Regions from separate parts of the Shewanella sp. BJSY2023SW005 genome, predicted to be linked through region 3. Evidence: predicted binding sites of a transcription regulator. Region 3 holds the regulator's gene; each other region holds the start of a gene.
What was found. The regulator LexA, encoded in region 3, represses DNA repair genes until DNA is damaged. The targets are predictions, from matches to a motif close to TACTGTATNNNNATACAGTA.
Positions count from the first base shown of each region.

Region 1: the regulator LexA is predicted to act here: its motif matches at 3,337-3,356, upstream of dinB (DNA polymerase IV).
Region 2: the regulator LexA is predicted to act here: its motif matches at 4,176-4,195, upstream of ACMHXI_RS10200 (DNA topoisomerase III).

Region 1 is NZ_JBKORJ010000055.1:50,071-57,377, forward strand. Features, by position in the region: gene bfr (bacterioferritin) at 34-507, shown strand; gene bfr (bacterioferritin) at 518-985, shown strand; gene ACMHXI_RS17820 (methyl-accepting chemotaxis protein) at 1,246-3,252, shown strand; gene dinB (DNA polymerase IV) at 3,407-4,483, shown strand; gene ACMHXI_RS17830 (hypothetical protein) at 5,011-5,199, opposite strand; gene ACMHXI_RS17835 (SpvB/TcaC N-terminal domain-containing protein) at 5,198-6,424, shown strand; gene ACMHXI_RS17840 (FG-GAP repeat domain-containing protein) at 6,418-7,307, shown strand, end outside.
Region 2 is NZ_JBKORJ010000030.1:171,115-178,421, forward strand. Features, by position in the region: gene ACMHXI_RS10185 (hypothetical protein) at 1-69, opposite strand, end outside; gene ACMHXI_RS10190 (porin) at 209-1,381, opposite strand; gene ACMHXI_RS10195 (DUF4250 domain-containing protein) at 1,904-2,095, shown strand; gene ACMHXI_RS10200 (DNA topoisomerase III) at 2,106-4,142, opposite strand; gene ACMHXI_RS10205 (hypothetical protein) at 4,330-4,704, opposite strand; gene ACMHXI_RS10210 (VOC family protein) at 4,822-5,190, opposite strand; gene ACMHXI_RS10215 (hypothetical protein) at 5,257-5,601, opposite strand; gene ACMHXI_RS10220 (hypothetical protein) at 5,927-6,154, shown strand; gene ACMHXI_RS10225 (TonB-dependent receptor) at 6,181-7,307, shown strand, end outside.
Region 3 is NZ_JBKORJ010000024.1:32,753-40,059, forward strand. Features, by position in the region: gene ACMHXI_RS06785 (TonB-dependent siderophore receptor) at 1-109, opposite strand, end outside; tRNA gene ACMHXI_RS06790 (tRNA-Gly) at 276-349, opposite strand; gene mtr (tryptophan permease) at 448-1,695, opposite strand; gene plsB (glycerol-3-phosphate 1-O-acyltransferase PlsB) at 1,695-4,121, opposite strand; gene lexA (transcriptional repressor LexA) at 4,388-5,008, shown strand; gene ACMHXI_RS06810 (cell division inhibitor SulA) at 5,005-5,496, shown strand; partial or broken gene coxB (cytochrome c oxidase subunit II) at 5,952-7,073, shown strand; gene ctaD (cytochrome c oxidase subunit I) at 7,092-7,307, shown strand, end outside.

The DNA.
Region 1 (7,307 bases), on a different contig from region 3:
GATCAAGTTTAATCAAAGCTAAAGGACGAGATAATGAAAGGTCATCCCAAAGTGGTGTCCCAGCTCAACAAGGTGTTGACCTGTGAGCTGACAGCCATCAATCAGTACTTCCTTCATGCCCGCATGTTCAAGAACTGGGGCCTGGAAGGACTCAACCACAAAGCCTACAAGAAATCGATTCAGGATATGAAGCACGCCGACAAGCTTATCGAGCGGGTGTTGTTTCTCGAAGGCCTGCCCAACTTGCAACAGTTGGACAAGTTACGCATAGGTGAACACAGCGAAGAGATGCTGGCCTGTGACAAACAGATGCTGGAAGAGCAACTGACAGTGCTGCGAGATGCCATTGCCCTGTGTGAGACTGAGCGTGATTATGTCAGTCGCGATATCCTCGAGGATCTGCTGGAAGATGAAGAGGAACACCTGGATTGGCTGGAAGCTCAGTTTGAGCTGATAAGCCTGACCGGACTGGCGAACTATCTGCAGTCACAGATTGAGAAAGAATAAGGAGACAGGTATGAAAGGCCATCAGCAAGTCATAGATGTGCTCAACAAGCTGCTGACCGGGGAACTGTCGGCAATGGATCAGTACTTTGTGCATGCTCATATGTATGAAGACTGGGGGCTAAATGAGCTCTATGAGCGGATCAAGCATGAGTCGGACGATGAAAGAGAGCATGCCGCCAAGTTGATTGCACGGATCCTGTTTCTGGAAGGCACTCCGGATGTTGCCAGTCGCGACGCCCTCACCATAGGCAAGAATGTGCAGGAGATGCTGCACAACGACTTGCAATATGAATATAAGGTTGCCGCCAACTTGAGAGAAGCCATCACCTTGTGTGAGCAACTCAAGGACTATCAGAGCCGGGAGTTGTTGGAGCTATTGCTGGAAGAAACCGAAGACGATCACATGTATTGGCTGGAGAAACAGCTGGGCCTTATCGACAAGGTTGGGTTACAGAATTACATCCAGTCCAAGATGTAACGGTATCTGTAACGGTATCAAAGCCGTCACGACAGGAGCCGCTATTACGGCTCTTTTGCTATCTGGTGTTGCATTGAGCCTGAATTGAATTTGAATGCACTTGAGTTGGGCAATAAGGCACTGAATTGCTTCGGTTTGGTGCAGTGGATTGTTTACATAGAAAATTATATTGTTTCTTGTCATTTAGTATTCAAAATTGTTAACAGATTCTGATACATTGCTGGTTTCCTTAAATAAAAATATAACAAATAGGACTCGCAATGGAGCAGATAAGACGTTCTCTCAGTTTGCAACTTGTATTGGCTATCGTCGGTGCCCTGGCGCTGTTGTTGTCTATAGTGGCCGCCGTGATGGTCAAGAGCAGCAGCGACGATACCCGTGCCCGCATAGATCAGGACATATCGGCGCTGATCACCCTCAAGGCCAATGAAATCGGCAATTACTTCTACGCCAAGGGGCAGATTATTCACTCTGTCTTTGCTAACCCTGCCATCAATAACTGGTTTGCCAAATACCATAGCCGTGGCTCGGATCTCAGCCTCGATCCCGGCTATCAACAGCTGGTGGATTACTTCCACTTTTTCTCCGAGCAGGACAAGGAGATCAAGTCGGTGTTCTTCGGCTCGGCCAATACCTTCGAGTACTTTGATCTCAATGGCCGTTACGATGGCGATCCCGACTACTACACCAACAAACGTCCCTGGTGGCAGGAAGCGATAGACAGAAATGGTTTGTTTGTCGGTGACCCGGCCGTGGATGCCAATGACGGCTCAATCTCGGCCACGGTCAAGACTGTAGTCAAGGATGCCAATGGTCGCCTGATAGGCATAGGCGGTATGGATATTCTCATCGATACCATAGGTAAAAACCTGCTGGCGCCAATCAAATACCGGGGCGAAGGCCAGGCGTTTTTGATGACGGAGCAGGGAAAGCTGGTGTACTTCCCGGGTTTTAACCAGGGGTTTCCCGCCGGCTCTGATGCGGCCGTTATTGACAATCTCAGCGGCGACAATCAGGGTTTTAGTGAACTGAAACGTGAAATGCAAACCCGGGATGCCGGTATTGCCGAAGTCACTTATCAGGGAGAGTTGCAGCGGGTGAGCTACATTGCCATTCGCGGTGACTATCCCAAAGTGCGCTGGTATTTGGGGTTCATGTTGCCCAATGAAGTGTTTCAGGCACCGGTGAAGCAAAGCCTTTGGCAAACCAGCCTGGTCTCAGTGGGGATTATTTTACTGGTGGCGTTAACCGTTTTCCTGATGATGTTGCCGTTTCGGCGTAATCTCAATAGCCTGCTGCACACCATGGAAGATATCGCCGAGGGTGAGGGCGACTTGTCACGGCGCATTGAAATCAACCGCGCCGATGAACTTGGGCGTCTCGGCGCGGCATTCAACCGTTTTGCCGCCAAGGTGCAGAGTCTGTTGCTGGAAACCCGTGAACTCAGTGGTCGGGTGGATAATGGTGTTGCCGCCGCGGCTGAGGTGTGTGACAACGCACTGGCCTCTGTCAGCGCCCAGAAACAGGAAATTGCCTCAGTGGCCACAGCCGCTACCGAAATGGCCCACACAAGCCAGGAGATGGCGACCAGCGCCCAACGAGCCGCCGAGTTTTCCGAGACGGCGTTGTTGCAGTCCAGAAACGGCGCAGATGTGGTGCAGCTGGCCAGTCAGGGAATGCACTCACTTTCCACACAGGTCAACCAGGCTGCGGGGGTTATTCGGGCGCTCAGAAGCAGCTCAGAGGAGATAGGCGAGGTGCTCAGTGTGATCCGCGCCATTGCCGAGCAAACCAATCTGCTGGCACTCAACGCCGCCATTGAAGCGGCTCGCGCCGGCGAGCAGGGAAGGGGCTTTGCGGTTGTGGCCGATGAGGTGCGCACCCTGGCATCCCGCACTCAGGACTCCACGACCAATATTCAGGGTATTATCCAGACTCTGCAGCAACAGGCACAACAAGCCGAACAGGTGATGGAAGCCGGAGTCAGGGAGGCCAACCAGGGCCAAAGTCTGACTCTGGAAGTGGAGCAGGCACTGACGGAAATAACCGCGGCAGTGGATGCCATCCAGCTGCAAACCATGGAGATCACTGCGGCGATAGGCCAGCAGGCTGTGGTGGCCGAAGAAGTGGCCTGCAACATTGAAAATGTTCGTGGCCGCTCCGATGAATCCCTGAGCGCCAGCGAAGAGCTGTCACATCAGATGCTGGCATTCCAACAGTTGGCCACGGCTCTGGGGCGCAACATAGGTCAGTTCCGCATCGATTAAGACGAGCTTTAAATCCATTAAGGAGAGCCTTGGCTCTCCTTTTTTGCTCTCGATTGATCTGCTTTTTCGTTATCCTGGCTTGTTAACTGTGTTTTTATACAGTACTCTGTTTGTGTCCGGCTCGACCGAGCCCTTTGAGATCCGGAAAGCAAGCTTGAGAAAGATCATACATATCGACATGGACTGCTATTTTGCCGCGGTGGAGATGCGTGATTTTCCAGAATATCGTGGTCGACCTCTGGCCGTCGGCGGCAGCAGTGACAGACGCGGGGTGATAAGCACCTGCAATTATGAGGCGCGTAAATTCGGCGTTCGCTCTGCCATGGCCTCGGCCTATGCGTTAAAGCTTTGCCCGGATCTGCTGCTGATCCCCGGGCGCATGTCTGTCTATAAGGAAGTCTCGGCAGAGATACGGGCCATCTTCGCCCGCTATACCTCACTGATTGAACCTCTGTCGCTGGATGAAGCCTACCTGGATGTATCCGATAGCTCACTATACCAAGGCTCGGCCACCCTAATTGCCGAGGCTATTCGCGCCGATATCCTGGCGGAAACCGGCCTGACTGCCTCGGCAGGTATCGCCCCGGTCAAGTTTCTCGCCAAGGTGGCATCGGATCTCAACAAGCCCAACGGCCAGTATGTGGTCACGCCACAGGCACTGCCCGAATTTGTAAAAAACCTGCCGCTTATCAAGATCCCCAGCGTCGGTAAGGTCACCGCCCAGAAGCTGGCCGATATGGGGTTGCATACCTGCGCGGATGTGCAAAAGGTGCCGCTGGCCAAGTTACAACAGCGGTTTGGAAAGTTTGGTACCTTGCTTTATGAAAGGGCTCAGGGGATAGACGAGCGTGAACTGACCATCAACCGAGAGCGCAAGTCTGTTGGGGTAGAAACCACGCTGGCAGAGGATATCCATACCCTGGCTCAGTGTCGTCAGGTAATGCCACCGTTGGTGCAGGAGTTGGCCCGCCGTCTGGAGCGCGGAGCCAAAGACAGGCAAATTCATAAGCTGGTGGTCAAACTCAAGTTCAGTGACTTTAAACAGACCACCATAGAAACCCGCTCGAGTGAGTTATCTGTGCGCCTGCTGGATGACTTGCTGACCCAGGCATTGCAAAGAGCCAACGGCCGTGGCATCCGTCTGCTGGGGGTGGCTGCCGGGCTGGTCAGCCAGGATGATAGCCACTCACCGGCAGAGGAAGCTCTGCAGCAGTTGGATCTGGCTTTCTAATCCCCAATTGATGGTTTGCACTCAGCGAGGGGATAAACAAGCTCCATTTCTGTTCCATATGGGCTCTTTATAGTAGGTTTTCAGCGTATTCCGACTCACAAGCATAGCTGGCGATACCTTGCCACTGTCGCAGTGTAAGTCTTACTGTATATACGTAATTATAAGCTCGATACAAGCTTTCTGTTGAATTTCTGCGAATTTCAAATTCTAAAAAACCAAAATCTATTTTTAATAGATTTCTATATTAGAGTGAATGGGCTCTACTTAGTTACGTTTTGAGATCTTTGTAATAAGTTTTAAATCGATTTGATGTGGTGATGGTTTTATAAGAAGCATTTAACTTGCTTGATGGGAAATATTCTTTGAATTTTCGCGTTTTCTTGGTGAGTGTTTCTGTTTGTATCCTTCTTAACTCTTTGAGCTTTCTGAGTAACACCTGAAGATTGGTAATGTAAAAGTTAATTATTTTAATGTTTGGTTTTTTGTGGTAGGTTGTTTGGATAACAAAAAGTTTGCTTTAAGTTGGCTTAACCCGTTTTTTTGGGACTATTGATAATAATTAAAACATGGAGTGTTTTATATGAAGTACGGGCTCCCCATTTCCCTTTTTTGCTCTCTATTGCTACCCAAAACAATGTATTTGCTTCATCCAGCGTCCCTTTAAGTGGCTCTTTTCGGGTTAGTGAGCAAGGTGCGGCAACATATACCATCCCCATAGATACTCCCGCAGCCAGAGGCAAGTTAAAGCCCGCCGTAGAGCTGAGTTATTCATCAGGTGGCGGAGAAACCATTATGGGATTGGGGTGGGGGCTTCAAGGGCTTTCCGCCATCAGCCGCTGCCCAAAAACCATTGAACAGGATGGCTATTTACAAGGTGTAGAGCTTACCAACAAGGACAGTTACTGCCTTGACGGTGCTCGTCTGGTTTTAACCGCCGGAACCCATAGTCTAAATGGCGCCGAGTACTGTAAGGAGCTGGATGATGCCTCTGTGGTGACTGTGATTGGCCAGGCGCCTGGCGGCGGTCCAGCGGCCTTCAAGGTTGAAACCAAATCGGGAGACACCTATTTCTATGGCGATGTGGATGAGGTTTCCGGGAAGCAGTTTCTGGATGTGAATGGCACCTCATCATCCGGAGATGGTTATCGGTCCGTATCTCAAAACAACAGTGATGTGATTTATCATTGGAGTCTGAAGGCCATTGAGGACTCCGTAGGTAACTACATTAGTTATCACTATGAAAACACCGCTGGTGAGCAATACCTGAAAAGCATCGATTATGCCGGGCACAGCAATGGTGAGGCTCCCTATAATCAGGTCAGATTTATCTATACCCCCCTCAGTTACCCTAAGTATGGTTATTCCTATGGCACCTCTGTTGCGATAAAGCAGCAACTGCAAAAGATTGAGGTGAGGCTGGATGACGAAGTCGACAAAACCTATTACCTGACGTATCACAAGGCGACTTCCAGTGATAAGCATGATTACCTTGAGCAGGTTAAAGCCTGTATTGGTCAAACCCAAACCGACTGCAGTACACCGATAACCTTTGAGTGGGACAGACAGGCGAGTGCGTCTGCTGGCCCTGCTTATCAGCCCTTTTCCGGCAGACGGGCGTTGAGGATTCCGTCCGGTAACAACGACACCGCCAAGTTTTTTGATATGGACGGTGACGGTTTATCAGATATCGTTTATGTACGGGACGGGCGTTGGTACAAGCGTGGTATTCAGTCGGGTATTGAACAGGCGATGGCCTCGACCGGTGCCGGTAAGGCGGCTTATGCCCAAACCATAGACTATGATGGTGATGGCCAGCGTGACTTGCTGGTGGCCAACAGTGAAACCGCCAATTGGCTTTTAAACCCTCCACTTATCAGCACACAGTGTGTGAGCCTAATGGCGGCGGTACTCAACTATGTGAGGATATTGAGCGTGTGGTGAATTACACGCTCAAGGATTTGGGGCTTAAGGCTATCGGGCTTGAAGGCAAGGCGCTGGTTGCCGATGTCAATGGTGACGCATTGGAAGACATCATCTTCATTGATGGTGGCGCCATCAAGTGGTATCGCAACTTGGGAAATGGAAGTTTTGCTGCGGCGCAAAGTCTTTATAGCTTCCCCAGTACTGAAGTTGGGCACAACACCAGCGTTCACCAGTGGCATTCCAGTCGAGGTTTTGGCAGCTCCTTTATGGATATCAACGGTGATGGACTCACCGACTTTATGTTGGAGGTTAGAGAGCGGGAAGCTGTGTGTATCTCCGGTAGCGGCAAAGTGATTTCGGGAGTGACCGAAAACGAATGCCGGATGGACATCAGAGGTACTTGGTCTGTCAGTGATTACGAGTATTGGAACCTTTATGTCTCTACTGGCTCCAGTTATCGCCGGCATCAAAAAATTTATCGTGGGCAGCACAATAATCTCAATATCGCCAATACCTTACGCAGTGCCGATTTCAATGGTGATGGCTTGTCGGATATTGCCTATGTCCATAATAATAAATGGTTTATTCAACTGTCAGATGGCAATGGTTTTTTGCCTCGAATCGATACGGGCGTTACCACTTCCGATACTCAGAAGTACAAAACCTATTTTATCGATATCGTGGGTGATGGTAGAGCTGAAATGGTGGTTCAGCATACCTCGTCTCAGGCGTTGGTGTATCACTCCAACCCCGAGTTAACTTCATGGACCACTTATGGCGCAATCAATGACCTGTCCGATCAACCATTGAATTTCGCGGATATTGATGGTCGTGGAAAGCTGGATATTGTCTCTCTCAGTAACGGTCAATGGCAAAGGTTAACCCATAAGAGCCATGCATA
Region 2 (7,307 bases), on a different contig from region 3:
AAAACCGCCAAGCAAGGTAACGGCCAACCCGACTATTTTACTATTGAGTTTCATCTTTTCCTTGTTCAATCAGAGTCTCCTTCAGCACCCTGGACTCATGTCCGTGATGGCATCTAGTTTCCCTTGCCCAATGCAATGGATAAGCTCGTGAATAAATTAAAAAAAGGCCACCCTAAGGTGGCCTGTGCAGGGAAATACAGGGAGCCCCTTAGAAGAAGTAACGGATACCTACCGCATAGTTGTTGTCCTGCAGATCTTCCCAGGACTTGTCATCCATGCTGCTGAAGTCAATCTTGGCTTCGGCATACATCACAGTGTCACGGCTGTAACGGTAGTGCAGACCCAGAACCGCAAACTGGCGGGTCCAATCGCCTTGGATGGCGGTGTTGGCATCTGTGTCCAGATCCTGATAGCTCAGCAACAGAGAAGGAACAAAGCCGTTGTCATACTGGTAAGCAAGGATGAATTCACCGCCGGTGGAGTCGTACAGGCTGCCGCCAACCAGTTCGTTTTGCTTGCTCTTGTGAGCGTTGAAGCCCACGTACAGACCATCGGCGTCACGGCCTGGAGCATACTGGTAGAAGCTGCCGTACTGGGCACCGATACCGACGATCTGGTTGGTATCATCAACGGCAACACCGGCCAGGTTGCCTTCAAAGTCGCCACGGTTGAAACCGGCCAGAACCTTGAACTTATCGGTCACATAGTAAGTCACGCTGGCACCATAGCTGGAGTCAAAGCTCAGCTCAGAGCCATCGTTCAGAGCGACGCCGTTTTCGTCAAACAGGGCAACGTCGTCATTTTGCTTGGAAGCATACTGCAGGGCGATATGCAGCTTGCCGAAGAAGGTATTGCGATACTGGAAGGCAGCATCGGCACGACCGGCCCCGGTCAGGCCACCGTCACCAAAGGTGTAGGCACCTACAGACCAACCTGTGAAGGCATTGAGCACGTCGGTAGTGTAAGCCACATCATAGTATGCACCCCACTGCTTACCGAAAGTCATAGTACCCCACTTATCGTGAGCCATACCCACATAACCCAAGCGGTTGAACAAGAAGTCACTGTTCTTCTCGGCACGCATCTGACCGCCGCCCTGGCCTTGGGTGTAGATCAGACCGTCATCGCTGGTCACCATGTTGATGCCCCACTCTGTGTGGGCAAAGGCGCGCCAGCCGTTACGCTCCTGACGATCAAAACGGAAACCTACGCGAGAGAAGTTATCAATAACAGAGGTTTCATGACCATCATTGAAGGCGGCAAAACCCAACCAACCTATCATGTTCACACTGTTGGTCTGATCGTTATACAGTTCCACAGCCTGAGAAGCGCCACTCGCCAGCATAGCCGGGATCATAAGTGCCAGGATCTTCTTGTTCATATTCATTACCCTTTTATAAGTAAAACGCGTTTAATACGCTGATTTATTAGACATATTTCTATGTGTTACTCGAGGGCTGCAGTTTGCGTGCCAGCTGTTAAAAAGCCAATCCCAACCCCTGGTTTCCTGAGCTGGATCGACAAATCGTGAAATATCGTGGTTGGCGGGCGTTAAATGCCGTGAGAAGAATTAAATATCGTTGTAACAAGCGAGCAGTTTATGCAGCAAAAGAGATGCATGCGTATCGGCAAGAGCAGAGTTTACTGCCACACAGGAAAGAATAACGGTTTGATTTTTATACGGTTAAAGCTGACTCGGTTCGAATCATCACGAATGCTTGATGTAACAAGAGTTGATAAAAAGGGGTGATAAAACAAAGGCAAAACCGCCGAGAATAGAAAATGAAATTGCTTTATTAAGATATTGATTTTATGAAACTTTAAATATATTCAGGCAAGATTTGCAACCCAAGCCAACTCTATTGCATTATGAAACAGTCAACCGCTGACGCCTGGAGGGAATATGGAAAGCCTGCAACATCTGCCCGCCGAAATACTGCTGGGCATAGTCAATGAGAAACTGAGACTGCACTGCCCGGACAGAGATGCACTTTATTACGAGCTTGACCTGTCACCTGCTCAGCTCGAACATAAGCTCAGTGCGCTGGGATACGAGTACCATGCCCTGTCCAACCAATACCGACGCTTGAAATAACCCCAAATTCTCAGGACGTTGCGGACTGGGCTTTGGTTTTGCTCTTGGTCGCTGAGCGATAGCTGCGCTTGCCGGTGCCGGTCTTAACGCCAGTGCTCTTTTTGGTGCTTGTGCCCTTGGGGGCTCCGGCCTTGCCGGCATAAGCGCCACTGCGACGTTTACGTCCTTTGAAGCCTGTACTTTTCACGCCACTCAAGGCCGTAGGCAATTGTGCCTTGGCCTGCTCAATAAGCTCGCCCAGTTTAGCCGTCAAGGGCTGCATAAAGGCCTGATATTTAAGTTCACGGCGACAAATCGCATCCAGGCTACTTTCCCACAGCGCCGTCATATCCGGCGTGGTGGCCACTTCAGGCAGGCTTTGAATAAGCCCGCTGCCAGCCTCGGTAGCCAAAATACTCTTGCCCTGACGTTTCAAAAAGCCACGTTTAAACAAGAGTTCAATGATCCCGGCGCGGGTCGCTTCTGTGCCCAGACCATCGGTTTCCTTTAGGATTTTGCGGATCTCTGGGTCTTTCACATAGCGGCTTATTCCTGTCATCGCCGCCAGCAGTGTGGCATCGGTAAAATGCTTGGGGGCCTGGGTCATCTTTTCCACTAGTTCACCCTTAAGGCAATCCAGTATCTGCCCTTGAGTCAACTCAGGTAAGCTGGTTTGAATATCTTCCGCTTCATCGTCGGCTTTTTGTTTGCCAAACAATTGCTTCCAACCCTGTTTCAATGGCTGTTTGGCCTTGGCCACGAAGCAACCTCCAGCAATGTCTATCACGGCGCGGGGTTCAAGGTACTCATAATTAGGGTAAAACTGCGCCAAATACTGACGGGCGATCTGCAAATACACCTGACGCTCACGCTGTGATAACACACCGAGGTTAGCCGTCTTTTCCGTAGGCACTATCGCGTGATGGGCGTCCACCTTGGCATCATTCCAGGCCTTGGACTTAAGGGCGGGATTGGGCGCTTCACAGCCTTGCAGCAGTTCTGCCGCCCCTTGGGTAATGGCATTCAAGACTGTCGGGGCCAGCTGTAACTGCGCCTTGGGCAGGTGACGGCTATCGGAGCGCGGATAGGTTATCAATTTATGCCGTTCGTACAGGGACTGCACCGTATCCAGCACCTCTTTGGCGCTCATACCGAAGCGTTTGGCGCAATCAATCTGCAGCGCAGACAGACTATAGAGCAAAGGCGGTGCCTGGTGTCTTTGCTTACGCTCCAGCTCATCTACCCGGCCGGGTTGGCCGGTGATCCTGCCGACCACATTCATCGCCAAACCGCGGGAGAGCACCCGCCCATCCTCATCCATCCAAGGTTGACAGGCCTCACTGGGCTGCCAGCGGGCGCTGAAACAGCTCCCCTCTTGGGTGCTAAGATGGGCAAGTACTTCATAAAAAGGTTTGGGCACAAAGGCAGCGATTTCCTGATCGCGCCGGACAACCAAACCAAGCACAGGGGTTTGCACCCGACCGACCGACAGCACCCCCTGATAGCCCACCTTGCGCCCCTGCAGGGTATAGGCACGGGTCATATTCATGCCGTAGAGCCAATCGGCTCGGCTACGCGCCAGTGCCGAAGTCGACAATGGCACAAACTCGCGGTTGCTGCGCATCTGCCCCAGGGCGCGTTTGACCGCCTGCGGGTTGAGATCGCTTATCAACAAGCGTTTAACTGCTGCCAACTTATCGCCCTTGACCCCAAGATGGGCAATCACTTCATCCACCAACAACTGCCCTTCCCGGTCCGGATCGCCGGCATTGACCAACTCACTGGCCTGCTTGACCAATTTACGCAAGACACTGAGTTGGCCGCGACTGCTGGCTTTGGGTTTAATCTGCCAATCGGACGGGACAATAGGCAGATGTTCCAACTGCCAGGACTTGTAGGCGGGATCGTAAGCATCCGGCTCAGCTTGCTCCAGCAGATGACCTATACACCAGGAAACACAATCTCCGTTGCCAAGCTCGATATAGCCCTCATGTTTGCGATGGGGTTTTGGGAGCACCTCGGCGATGGCGCGCCCAAGGCTGGGCTTTTCGGCGATATAGAGGATCATCCACTGCGTCCTTTGGTTGTCACTGAACAGTATTACTGGATAAAATTACAGTAATTCTAGCCAAGTCATCTGTCGGCTGCAAACCCTCTGTGGGTAATGGCATGATTAACTAAGCTTGATTGGGCAAAGTTGATAGAACAAGGCGATTGAACAAGGCAACTAAACAAAGCAACTAAACACAGCGCAGCTATCTATTTTCCTCCTCAAGCTCCGCCAGGAATTCTTCACTTACCCAGTCAGCCGTTTCGGGAAGGACTTCTTCTGACAACCAGGAAAAAATATCCTTGTACACGGCCATGGCCGGAAAACCTTGCTGTTCGCGCTTTCCTGTCCAGGTTAAATGGACAGAGACCAGCTCTTTTTGTATTTCGCCGTCAATCACTTTAAACCCGGCCACGCTGTCATTATCTTGCCGCCTGGCGATGGGATAGAAGTCCTCCCCGGTTTCTTTTTGGTATTCCATTCTCAGCCCGGGTCCGCCGGGTTCATCGATAAACCACCAAGGCATGAGTCCTGCAAATTTATGCGCTTTCAACCAGTAATACTCTATGGGTAACTGCATCTGCTTAATTCCTTATTGTCCCGACGCTCAGCCCCGGGGTAAAAGCAATTCACCTGGGGTGGCCATAGTGAAATCAATGGGTTATTTAAGTAAAATCATCCACTATTCAATTTGAAGTTAGCTCTGGAGTATATCCGGATCATGTTGAAGTACATTGAGCAATTTCCCAAATGGATCTCTGATATAAAAGCGGCGTACACCCCAAGGCTCTGAGATTGGCCCGTATTCAATCTCTATGTTTTGCGCTCTCAGCCGATGAAGCACCAAATCAAGATTGTCCACCTCAATAGATAGATCTGGCACCGGCGTCCCTGAGCCGCCTTCGGTCGCCAAACTGATTTGAATTTTCATCTCTTCAGCTGAGCCAAGGGTTTTAATCCAGCCATGGTCCATAACCAGCTCAAGACCAAAAATCGATTCATAAAATACTTGACCTGCGTCCAGGTCGGCAGCAGCCACATTGGCTACGATTCGTTTCACTTTCATCAAACAAGTCTCCTGAAATCTGCTCAAGCCGGCAACGCCGCCGATACGAAAGAGCGAGTCTGTTTTTTAGCCTAACCATTCGCAAGGCACCTGACCTTGCCGATAGCTTTGCTTTAAATAATCCAGAAACCTTGACTCCAAGCCCATGGTCCGAGCTTTCTCAATCAGCTCCAGGTCATCTGTGATATAACAGCATATCTCGTGGCAATTGGTCGCTTCGGACAATTTTATAAACAACGCTTTGCTATCAAATTTGTTATCCAAGCTGTTATCCAAGTGAGCATCAACCTCGCCTACTTGCTGATTTAAATGCACCCAAGCATTATCAAATGCCGCTTCATCCCTTTTATCCAGCAAGGCATCCAGCTCATCAGCGCGCTTTGAAAACAGATTTTCCAGTAACTTGTCCATAGTGTTGAATACAACCTTTCTCAGTATTTCCCTTTCTACCTTGCCGTAATCTATGCCCTATCAGCGGCTGAAATCAACCATGAAAGCCCGGTTGAGACTTTCCAGGCCAAGAGCAAACCCTTATTTTTCCGACAGTCAAAACCAAGTGTCCCACCCACAGCCCCCCTTCAAAGCACTATTCGAAGATCTCTTCACATACCCATGATTTCATTATGGAAATATTCATACCTCCATAAGTTCACTTTTCCATCACTCAGTGTAAATTCAATTGCGAACCATTCTTGTTTGCAATTAAAATGCAACATCTTTCAGGAGGCCAAATAATATGGAAACGTCCCCGCTGTTGTTGCGCTGTAACCAACTGCTTTGGTGTGAGGGATTGGTCTTGCTGGCAATCATGCTGGTATTGGCCAGTTTTGGGCTGGATGCCCGGCTGTTGATCCTGCTGTTGGCACCAGGCTTGGTGCTGTCTTTAGCCTTGGGATACCAACCCGGCAAGAAGACGCTCAGCCTGGCGTTTGCCTGCTGGATCCCTGTCTGGTGCCTCATTTAACCCCTTGAGTTGTTTAGGAGAATGTTATGCCCAAATCCATGGTTCGGATGAGCCTTGTCGCCGCTGCTGTCAGCAGTCAATTGCTGCTGATGGGAGCCGCCATGGCCGAAGAAACCCAGATGGAGCGCATGGTGGTCAGCGCCAACCGTACCCCTACCCAGATAAGCGAGCTCTCCAGCACGGTTTGGCTAATCGATGAAAACAGCATCCGCGAGCAGATAGACAGCGGCAAAGGCGTGAAAGAGATGCTGGCCGCCCTGGTTCCCTCCATGGACGTATCCAGCCAGGGCCGGACCAACTTTGGTCAGAACATGCGCGGCCGCGCCATGGTGGTGCTGATAGACGGCGTATCCATGAACACCTCCAGAGGGATCAGCCGCCAGTTGGACAGCATAGATCCCTTTAACATCGCCCGCATTGAAGTGTTGGCCGGCGCCTCAGCCCTCTATGGCGGTGGTGCTTTGGGCGGCGCTATCAATATAGTGACCAAAAAAGCCGCCGACAGCCAGGATACCTTTGAAGCCGAAGCAGGTTTCAAATCGGGTTTTAACGGCAGTGATGACTTGGATTATCGCGCCGCCTTTGCCGTGGCCGGCGGCAGCGATACCCTCAAGGGACGTTTCAGTGCCGCCTGGCAGGAAAATGGCCAATGGTTCGACGGCAGCGGCAATCAGGTAATGCCGGATATCACCCAAACCGGCATGCAGTACACCCAAGGTTATGATCTGATGGCCAACCTGGACTGGAGCCTACCAAACAATGCCACCCTCAGTGCCATGGTGCAGTTTTACAACAATGAGTCCGATGGCGACCACGGCCTTTATATGGGGGAAAACTTCAGCGGCGTCACCTCAGATGCTTCCCTGCTCGAAAGCCGCAAGGGGTTGAATGCCGATCGCAGCCCCAAAACCGATCGTACCTTATTGAACCTCAGCTATACCCAGGCTGACTTTCTCGGCCAAACCTTGTACCTGCAAGGCTTTTATCGCAAGGAAGATCTCGACTTTCACCCCTTCCCTTACGTCAGTGAAACCCTCGGGGTTTACAACTTCTCGGCCTCGTCACAAAACACCGGCATTTATGGCCTGAAAGCCGTGTTGGAATCCAAGCCCAGCGACAGCCTCAAACTCACCTGGGGCATCGACTGGGACAA
Region 3 (7,307 bases):
CGATAATCCTTTCGATACTGGTATCGGCGGCTTCCTCTGCACTCACTGCACTTGCCGACATCAGTGCCACAGTCAGCCCCGAGATTATCGGTAAGCTGGATCTGGACATGGATTGAGATTTCCTTGGTTGAATGAATCAGCGCACGATACTAACACCAATGATAACGATTTGCGTTAACTTTAATGAGACAAACGTCAGTTAAGTGTAAAGTCGCCAAAAGGCTCACAAAGATACAAAAAGTAACAAAGGTAATCACAAGAAGGATGGGCGATTTTGGAGCGGGTGATGGGAATCGAACCCACGTATGCAGCTTGGGAAGCTGCCGTTCTACCATTGAACTACACCCGCACGAAATACTCGGCGTGGATGGTATAAATTACTGACTTTTATAGTCTTGTCAAGGTGGGGCTCTCTCATTCCCTTGAAAAAGAGAGCCGCTCCTCACTTCAGGAATACTTGGGTAACATGCCGGCCATGGCCAACAGATGACAGGCGGCCGTCAGCACCCCAAACAGCACCACTATGGCTATCAAAGGCGTACCACCCGGTACGCGAAAACCCGGGTTATCGGCAAACTGTTGCCTCGAGCGCCAAGCCATCAAGGCCGGCACTATTACAGCCCAAACCGTGGCCGCCAAGGCAGCGAAGCCGATGGCAACCAGGAAGCCATCTGGAAACAGCATACCTAGCAGAGTCGGAGGCAGGAAAGTCACCAGGGCGGTCTTGACCCTGCCGCTGCGACTGTCGTCAAAACCAAACAGATCTGCCAGATAGTCAAACAAGCCCAAGGTTACCCCAAGGAATGAAGACGCCACGGCCAGATTGGCAAACAGGGTGAGCATGGTGTTGAGCAGCGAGTTATCCATCACCTTGGACAAGGCGCCAACCAACACCCCCATATTGCCGCCCTGGGCAATAATGGCGCCGAATTCACCGCGGGAAATATTACCCATGGTTGCCACCAGCCAACACAGGTAGATAGCCAAGGCGATAAAGGTACCAACAAAAATCGCCTTGATTATGGTGCCCGGCTGTTTGCCGTAGTATTTCACCAGAGACGGCACATTGCCGTGATAACCAAAACTGGCCAGGCCGAAAGGAATGGCCGCCCACAGATATGAGCCATAGCTGCTCTCACCATTAGGTAGCAGTAGCTTACTGGTATCAACGCCGATCAACAGATTGCCTATCGCCAGAAAGAAGCTGATGATCATCCCTCCCAACATTATGGTAGTGATCCGATCCACGGCCTTGGTGCTGATAAGCACAACCAGCGCCAGCACCAGTGCAAACACCAAGGCGGCAAAACTCTGCGGCAGGCTGATATCCATACCTTCCAGGCTATGATTGACTATGGAGCCGCCGCCACTGATATAGGCATAAGTGAGAATATAGAGCACGAAGGTTATCGAAGCGCCGTTAAGCACCCGCCAAAACTGCCCCAGGGTCTCCTTGGTGAGGGTGTCAAAGCTGGCACCGGGTTCAAAATGCAGGTTGGTTTCCAGCAGCAGCAGCCCGGACATGAACATGCAAAACCACACCCCCAGCAGCATAAGCACAGAGTAGCCAAACCACATGCCGGCGCCTTCTACCGGCAGGGAAAACATGCCAGCACCGACTGTGGTCCCGGCGATGATCATGGCGCCGCCCAGCAAAGACGCCTTGGCAGGCGCCGCATTCATATGATTGGCCATCAGGCCTCCTGTTCGGCGGCGACGCTGTCGACTATGGTTTGCTTGACCTGTGGACGCAGCAGCTGGTTGGCATAATCCCGGGTTCGTTCTATATCATGGCGGGTATCTTCCTTGGTGAGATACCCCAGCTCTTTGAGCTTGATACTCAAGATGCCGTAGAGTTTCTTGTCGTAAAACTCGGGGGCCGTAATCCCATGCAGCGCGCCCAAACGACTGGCCAATTTATGGCTTTCGCGCTCCAAATCGCCACGCTCAATACCTGGGTGAGCGGCCAGCAAATTAAGGATGATGGCGTAGCGCTGCAGGGTTTCGCTCATAGTTTCAGCCAGCAGCGCCAGCGGATTTATGCCGGCTTCCAGCACCCGGAAACCATTGGCTTCTTCGGCGACCAAACCTTTGGCAATGAAACGATCCAGCAGCTGATCGGCATAGGCTCTGACATCGGCCTTACCCATAAACAGCTCGGCCTGCAGCAGAGGGTAGAAATCCTCAAGCACCGCCTGCATCTGAGCTCGGCTGCACTGCTCCAGGCGCACCAGGCAGCTGGCCAGCAAAGAAGGCACCATAAACAGGTGAATGATGTTGTTGCGATAGTAAGTCATGGTTACCGCGATCGACTCGTCGATTGAGATGATATCGCCCAGTTCATCTTCCTGAACCGTGAACTTATTCAGCTCCAGACCTTGTTGCAGCAACTGCTTACCGTCGCCCTCAGCGACAGAAGTATACTGGGTATATGGCACTTCCTTGAGCAGATCCAGATACAAGTCCAACTGACGTTCCAACTGGCTTCGCTCCAGCGCATTCTGTTCTGATGACAAGAGTACCAGGCTGGTAAGAGTCACGGCGCTGGCTGCGGCGGCATCGTTGATATGAGTCATCACCCTATTGGCCAGAGTATTAACCGCCGGAGTCAGCCAGCTGGGTTTCTGCTCGGGATCGGCCGCCACTTCTTCGCGCCAGTTGGGCGCCGCTTCACTGAGGAAATTCTGCAGCGTCACAGGCTCACCAAAGTTCACATACCCCTGACCGAAATTGCCCAGCTTACGCAAGGCGCCAACCACCTGCCAAACAGATTCTTTCTGCTTTTTCTTGCCGCTGAGTTCTTTGTGGTAAGTGGCCACTTCCATGACATGGTCGTAGCCCAGGTACACGGGCACCAGAGTCACCGGCCGTTCAATGCCCCGCAGCACAGAGTTGACTGTCATCGCCAGCATCCCTGTCTTGGGTGACAACAGCCGCCCGGTACGAGAGCGGCCACCTTCGGTGAAGTATTCGACCGAATAGCCTTTGGCAAACAGCTGATCCAGATACTCGCGGAACACAGCGGTATAAAGCTTGTTACCGTTGAAGCTGCGGCGGATGAAGAAAGCACCACCGCGGCGGAACATGGGCCCGGCGGGCCAGAAGTTCAAGTTGATACCGGCGGCTATATGGGGCGGAACCATACCCTGAAAATAGAGAATATAGGAGAGCAGCAGGTAATCCATATGACTGCGGTGGCAAGGCACATAAACTATCTCATGCCCATCGTGGTGCAGCTGGCGTATCTGCTCGGCGCCCTTGATGTTGATCCCCTTGTAGAGCTTGTTCCACAACCAGGTGAGGATCCGCTCGGCAATACGCACCAGGCTGTCGGAATAGTGGGCGGCAATCTCATCGAGATACTCTTCCGCCATCTCCCTGGCTCTGGCCTCGGGGATCTTCTTGGCTGCGGCCTCTTCTTTAATCGCCTTTTTCAGCGTTTCCGAGCGCAGCAACTCATTGAACAGAGCCTGACGGTTGGGCAGCACGGGCCCAGTCATCACCTTGCGTTGCCGGCGGAAATGTACCCTGGCCACCCGTGACAACTTATGGGCAATAGCCTTGTCGGTCCCATGTTCATCGGCCATCAGCCGCAACGACACGGCATTGGAAAACTGCACAAAGTTGTCGCGCCCCAGGAACAGGATCATCAGAAACTTGCGCAGCCAAGTGGGATTTTCCCGCTCAAATACGGCGGCACGCATGCTGTCATCTTCCTTACCCGGAGTGCGGCCCCAATAGAGGCTCACTGGCACCAATTGAATATCCAGTTGTGGATTGGCCTGATGCAGGTTCAGCAGAGAAGTGAAACAGCTGAGAAATGGCTTGTTGCTCTTGCGCTTGCCGAATAGGGGCTTGGCTCCTTCCAGGCAGACGACTCGGGGAACGGTAATATCATCAACCTTGAGTGCCTCATAAGGACAAGGCAAACCAAACTTACGGGTGACTTCCGCCAATGCCGTAATATCACTGACAGATTCCGTCTTCATTACATAGGCCATCGGCTTGGCCGGATCCAGGTTCAAATCGGCGAAAGGATCCTGAGGCACCACAGTGGTATGCACCAGCTTGCTTTGGAGCCAGCGAAGAGATTTAAACCAGAATGAATCTTGTTTGGACATGTTTTTTTCAGTGTCTGAGCCACAATCAATAGCCCAATAGAATACCAGAATTTCCTGAACCTTAGCTAGGGAAGGTGCGAACCGGCCCCGGCAGTTCCTCTGGCCAATGCCTTGAACTCCCCATGCTGCATGGGCCAAGCCGTTAAAACCAAAGCACCGAATGGCTTACTTAGCCACTCCCTAAAAGTTTCAGTTTTGGTTAATACTTGCACTGATAAAAATACTGTATATACTGACAGGTACTGTATGAAAAAACAGGAATCACCATGAGACCACTGACACCGCGCCAGGCACAGATTCTGGAACTGATTAAACGCAATATAGCCGACACCGGCATGCCGCCAACCCGGGCCGAAATTGCTACCCGGCTGGGCTTCAAGAGCGCCAATGCCGCCGAGGAACACCTTAAGGCATTGGCCAAGAAAGGCTGTATTGAGATCATGCCAGGCACCTCTCGTGGTATTCGCCTGCCTCATGATGAACAAGCGGAGTCAGAAACAGGCTTGCCCTTGATTGGTCAGGTTGCCGCTGGTGAACCCATACTGGCACAGGAACACGTTGAGCAGTATTACCAGGTCGACCCTGGCATGTTCCACCCCAATGCCGACTTTCTGCTGCGGGTACGCGGCGACAGCATGAAGAACATAGGTATTCTCGAAGGTGATCTCCTGGCGGTTCACAAGGTACAGGAAGCCCGTAACGGTCAAGTCGTGGTGGCCAGGGTTGAAGACGATGTAACTGTGAAACGCTTTGAAAAGAAAGGTAATGTGGTTTATCTACATGCCGAGAACGAGGCTTACTCCCCAATCAAAGTCGACCTGACTTTCCAGCCATTGACCATTGAAGGACTGGCGGTAGGGATAATACGCAATGGAGACTGGCTATGAGCATAATGACTGGCAACGCCCCAAGACACCCAGGCCTGTGGACAGACACCAGTATTGCCGGCAATCAGCCTTGGCAACATACCGGCATCTCCAGCTTGGCCAGCCATAGCCAGGGACGTCAGGAATTATTGCGCCTCTGCCCTCAATTGGCGCAATTGAGTCAACAGGGACGCTGGATAGTCTTGATTAACGCCCCGGCCAGCATAGGTTACAAAGAAACCTTAGCAAGGGCCGGTGTCAGAATGGATAGAGTACTCTTGGTGCGCACCAAGGATGAAGTAGAAGCCTTGTGGGCAACGGAAAGAGCCCTGACCAACGGCACCTCCAGTGCAGTGATCAGTTGGATAGACAGCCTGGATGCCCGTGATAACCGCCGATTGCAGCTGGTCGCCCGTAACGCCAGAGCCATGGGCATAGTGTTGGAAACGGGACAGCAGGCGAAAGAGGTGGATAACCACCTCAACGAACTTACCCACTCCATCCATTGATTGTGTTTAAAGGCCATCCCTGGGATGGCCTTTTTGGTGCAATGCCTTCCCCTGTCAATCGGCGGCAAACCGCGCAGCTCTGCTACTCACACAGAATTCACCTCTGGATTAACAGACGCTTTTTTTTCATATAGTTAGAAAACATCGTGATCTTGATCAATATTTAATCTACAAGTAATGTAAGAACAACGATTGTGTTATCTCCATGCAATTCGTCGTAGGTTGACCGCCCCATTTCGATTCATAGCGAGTGGTGCCGTCGCCGGAAATGCTGAGTATATTCAGCGGTAAGTGCAACAGTGGTCACCACCTGTATACCTAGAGCTAAGTGAAACCGCCGCCGCACTTTGAAGTCATCGTTGCTTTTTTGGGAACTGAAGAGTTTGCATAGAGCAAAGACTTACTGTGTGACTCTTCTTTGTAGTTGCGAATGCAATTGACAGAGGAGATGTCTTGTGAAGCAATGGCTGTGTGTTTTGCTGACCTTGTTGTGCGTCAGCTTGTTGTCTCCAGGCGCTCAGGCAGATATGCCCTTGAATATGACTCAAGGGGTAACTGAGATCAGTGGCAAGGTGTATCACCTGCACATGATCATTCTTTATATCTGTTGCGCCATAGGTTTGGTCGTATTCGGCGTGATGATCTACGCCATGATCAACCATAGGAAGTCCAAAGGGGCAGTCGCGTCCCAATTCCATGAAAGTACCAAGGTAGAAATTGCCTGGACGCTTATCCCCTTTTTAATCCTGATCCTGATGGCAATCCCCGCAACCCAAACGCTGATTGCCATGGAAGATCCCAGTGATGCCGACCTGACGGTCAAGATCACCGGCTCGCAATGGAAATGGCACTACAGCTATTTCGGCGAAGACATCGACTTCTTCAGCATATTGGCAACGCCGAGATCCCAGATAGAAGGCCAGGAAGCCAAGGGCGAGCACTACTTACTTGAAGTCGACAAGCCTTTGGTATTGCCCATCAATCGCAAAGTCCGATTCCTGATGACCTCAGATGATGTGATCCACTCCTGGTGGGTGCCCGCCTTTGCCGTCAAAAAAGACGCCAATCCCGGTTTTATTAACGAAGCCTGGACCCGGGTGGACAAACCGGGGATCTACCGCGGCCAATGTGCCGAGCTTTGCGGTAAAGACCACGGCTTTATGCCGATTGTGGTGAAGGTACTGGCAGAAGATGAGTTTGACGCCTGGATGGCGGAGCAGAAACAAGCCGCGGCTACGGCCGCCGAAGAAGCTCAGGCGGCCCTCAGTGAGACCATGAGCCATGATGAGGCCATGGCGCTTGGCGAACAGATCTATATGGCGCGTTGCGCCGCCTGTCATCAGCCCAACGGCGCCGGACTTCAAGGGGTGTTCCCGGCGCTCAAGGGCAGTGCTATTGCCATAGGCCCAATGGCTGCCCATCTGGACATAGTGATCCATGGCAAGACAGGCACCGCCATGCAGGCCTTCGGCAAACAGATAACCGCCAAGGAACTGGCTGCTGTGGTGACCTATGAGCGTAATGCCTGGGGCAATAATACAGGCGACACAGTGCAAGCCGCCGACGTCAATAACCACGGGCAGTAGGGGGAGAAGATGAACTCATTCAGTCAAGATGCCGAAGCCGGCGTTCAGGAAATCGCTGAACAGGAACACCAGCATCATCACGCCCCCAAGGGGATCATGCGCTGGTTGCTGACCACCAACCATAAAGACATAGGCACACTCTATCTCTGGTTCAGCTTCATCATGTTCCTGATAGGGGGCGCCATGGCCATGGTGATCCGTGCTGAATTATTCCAGCCCGGATTG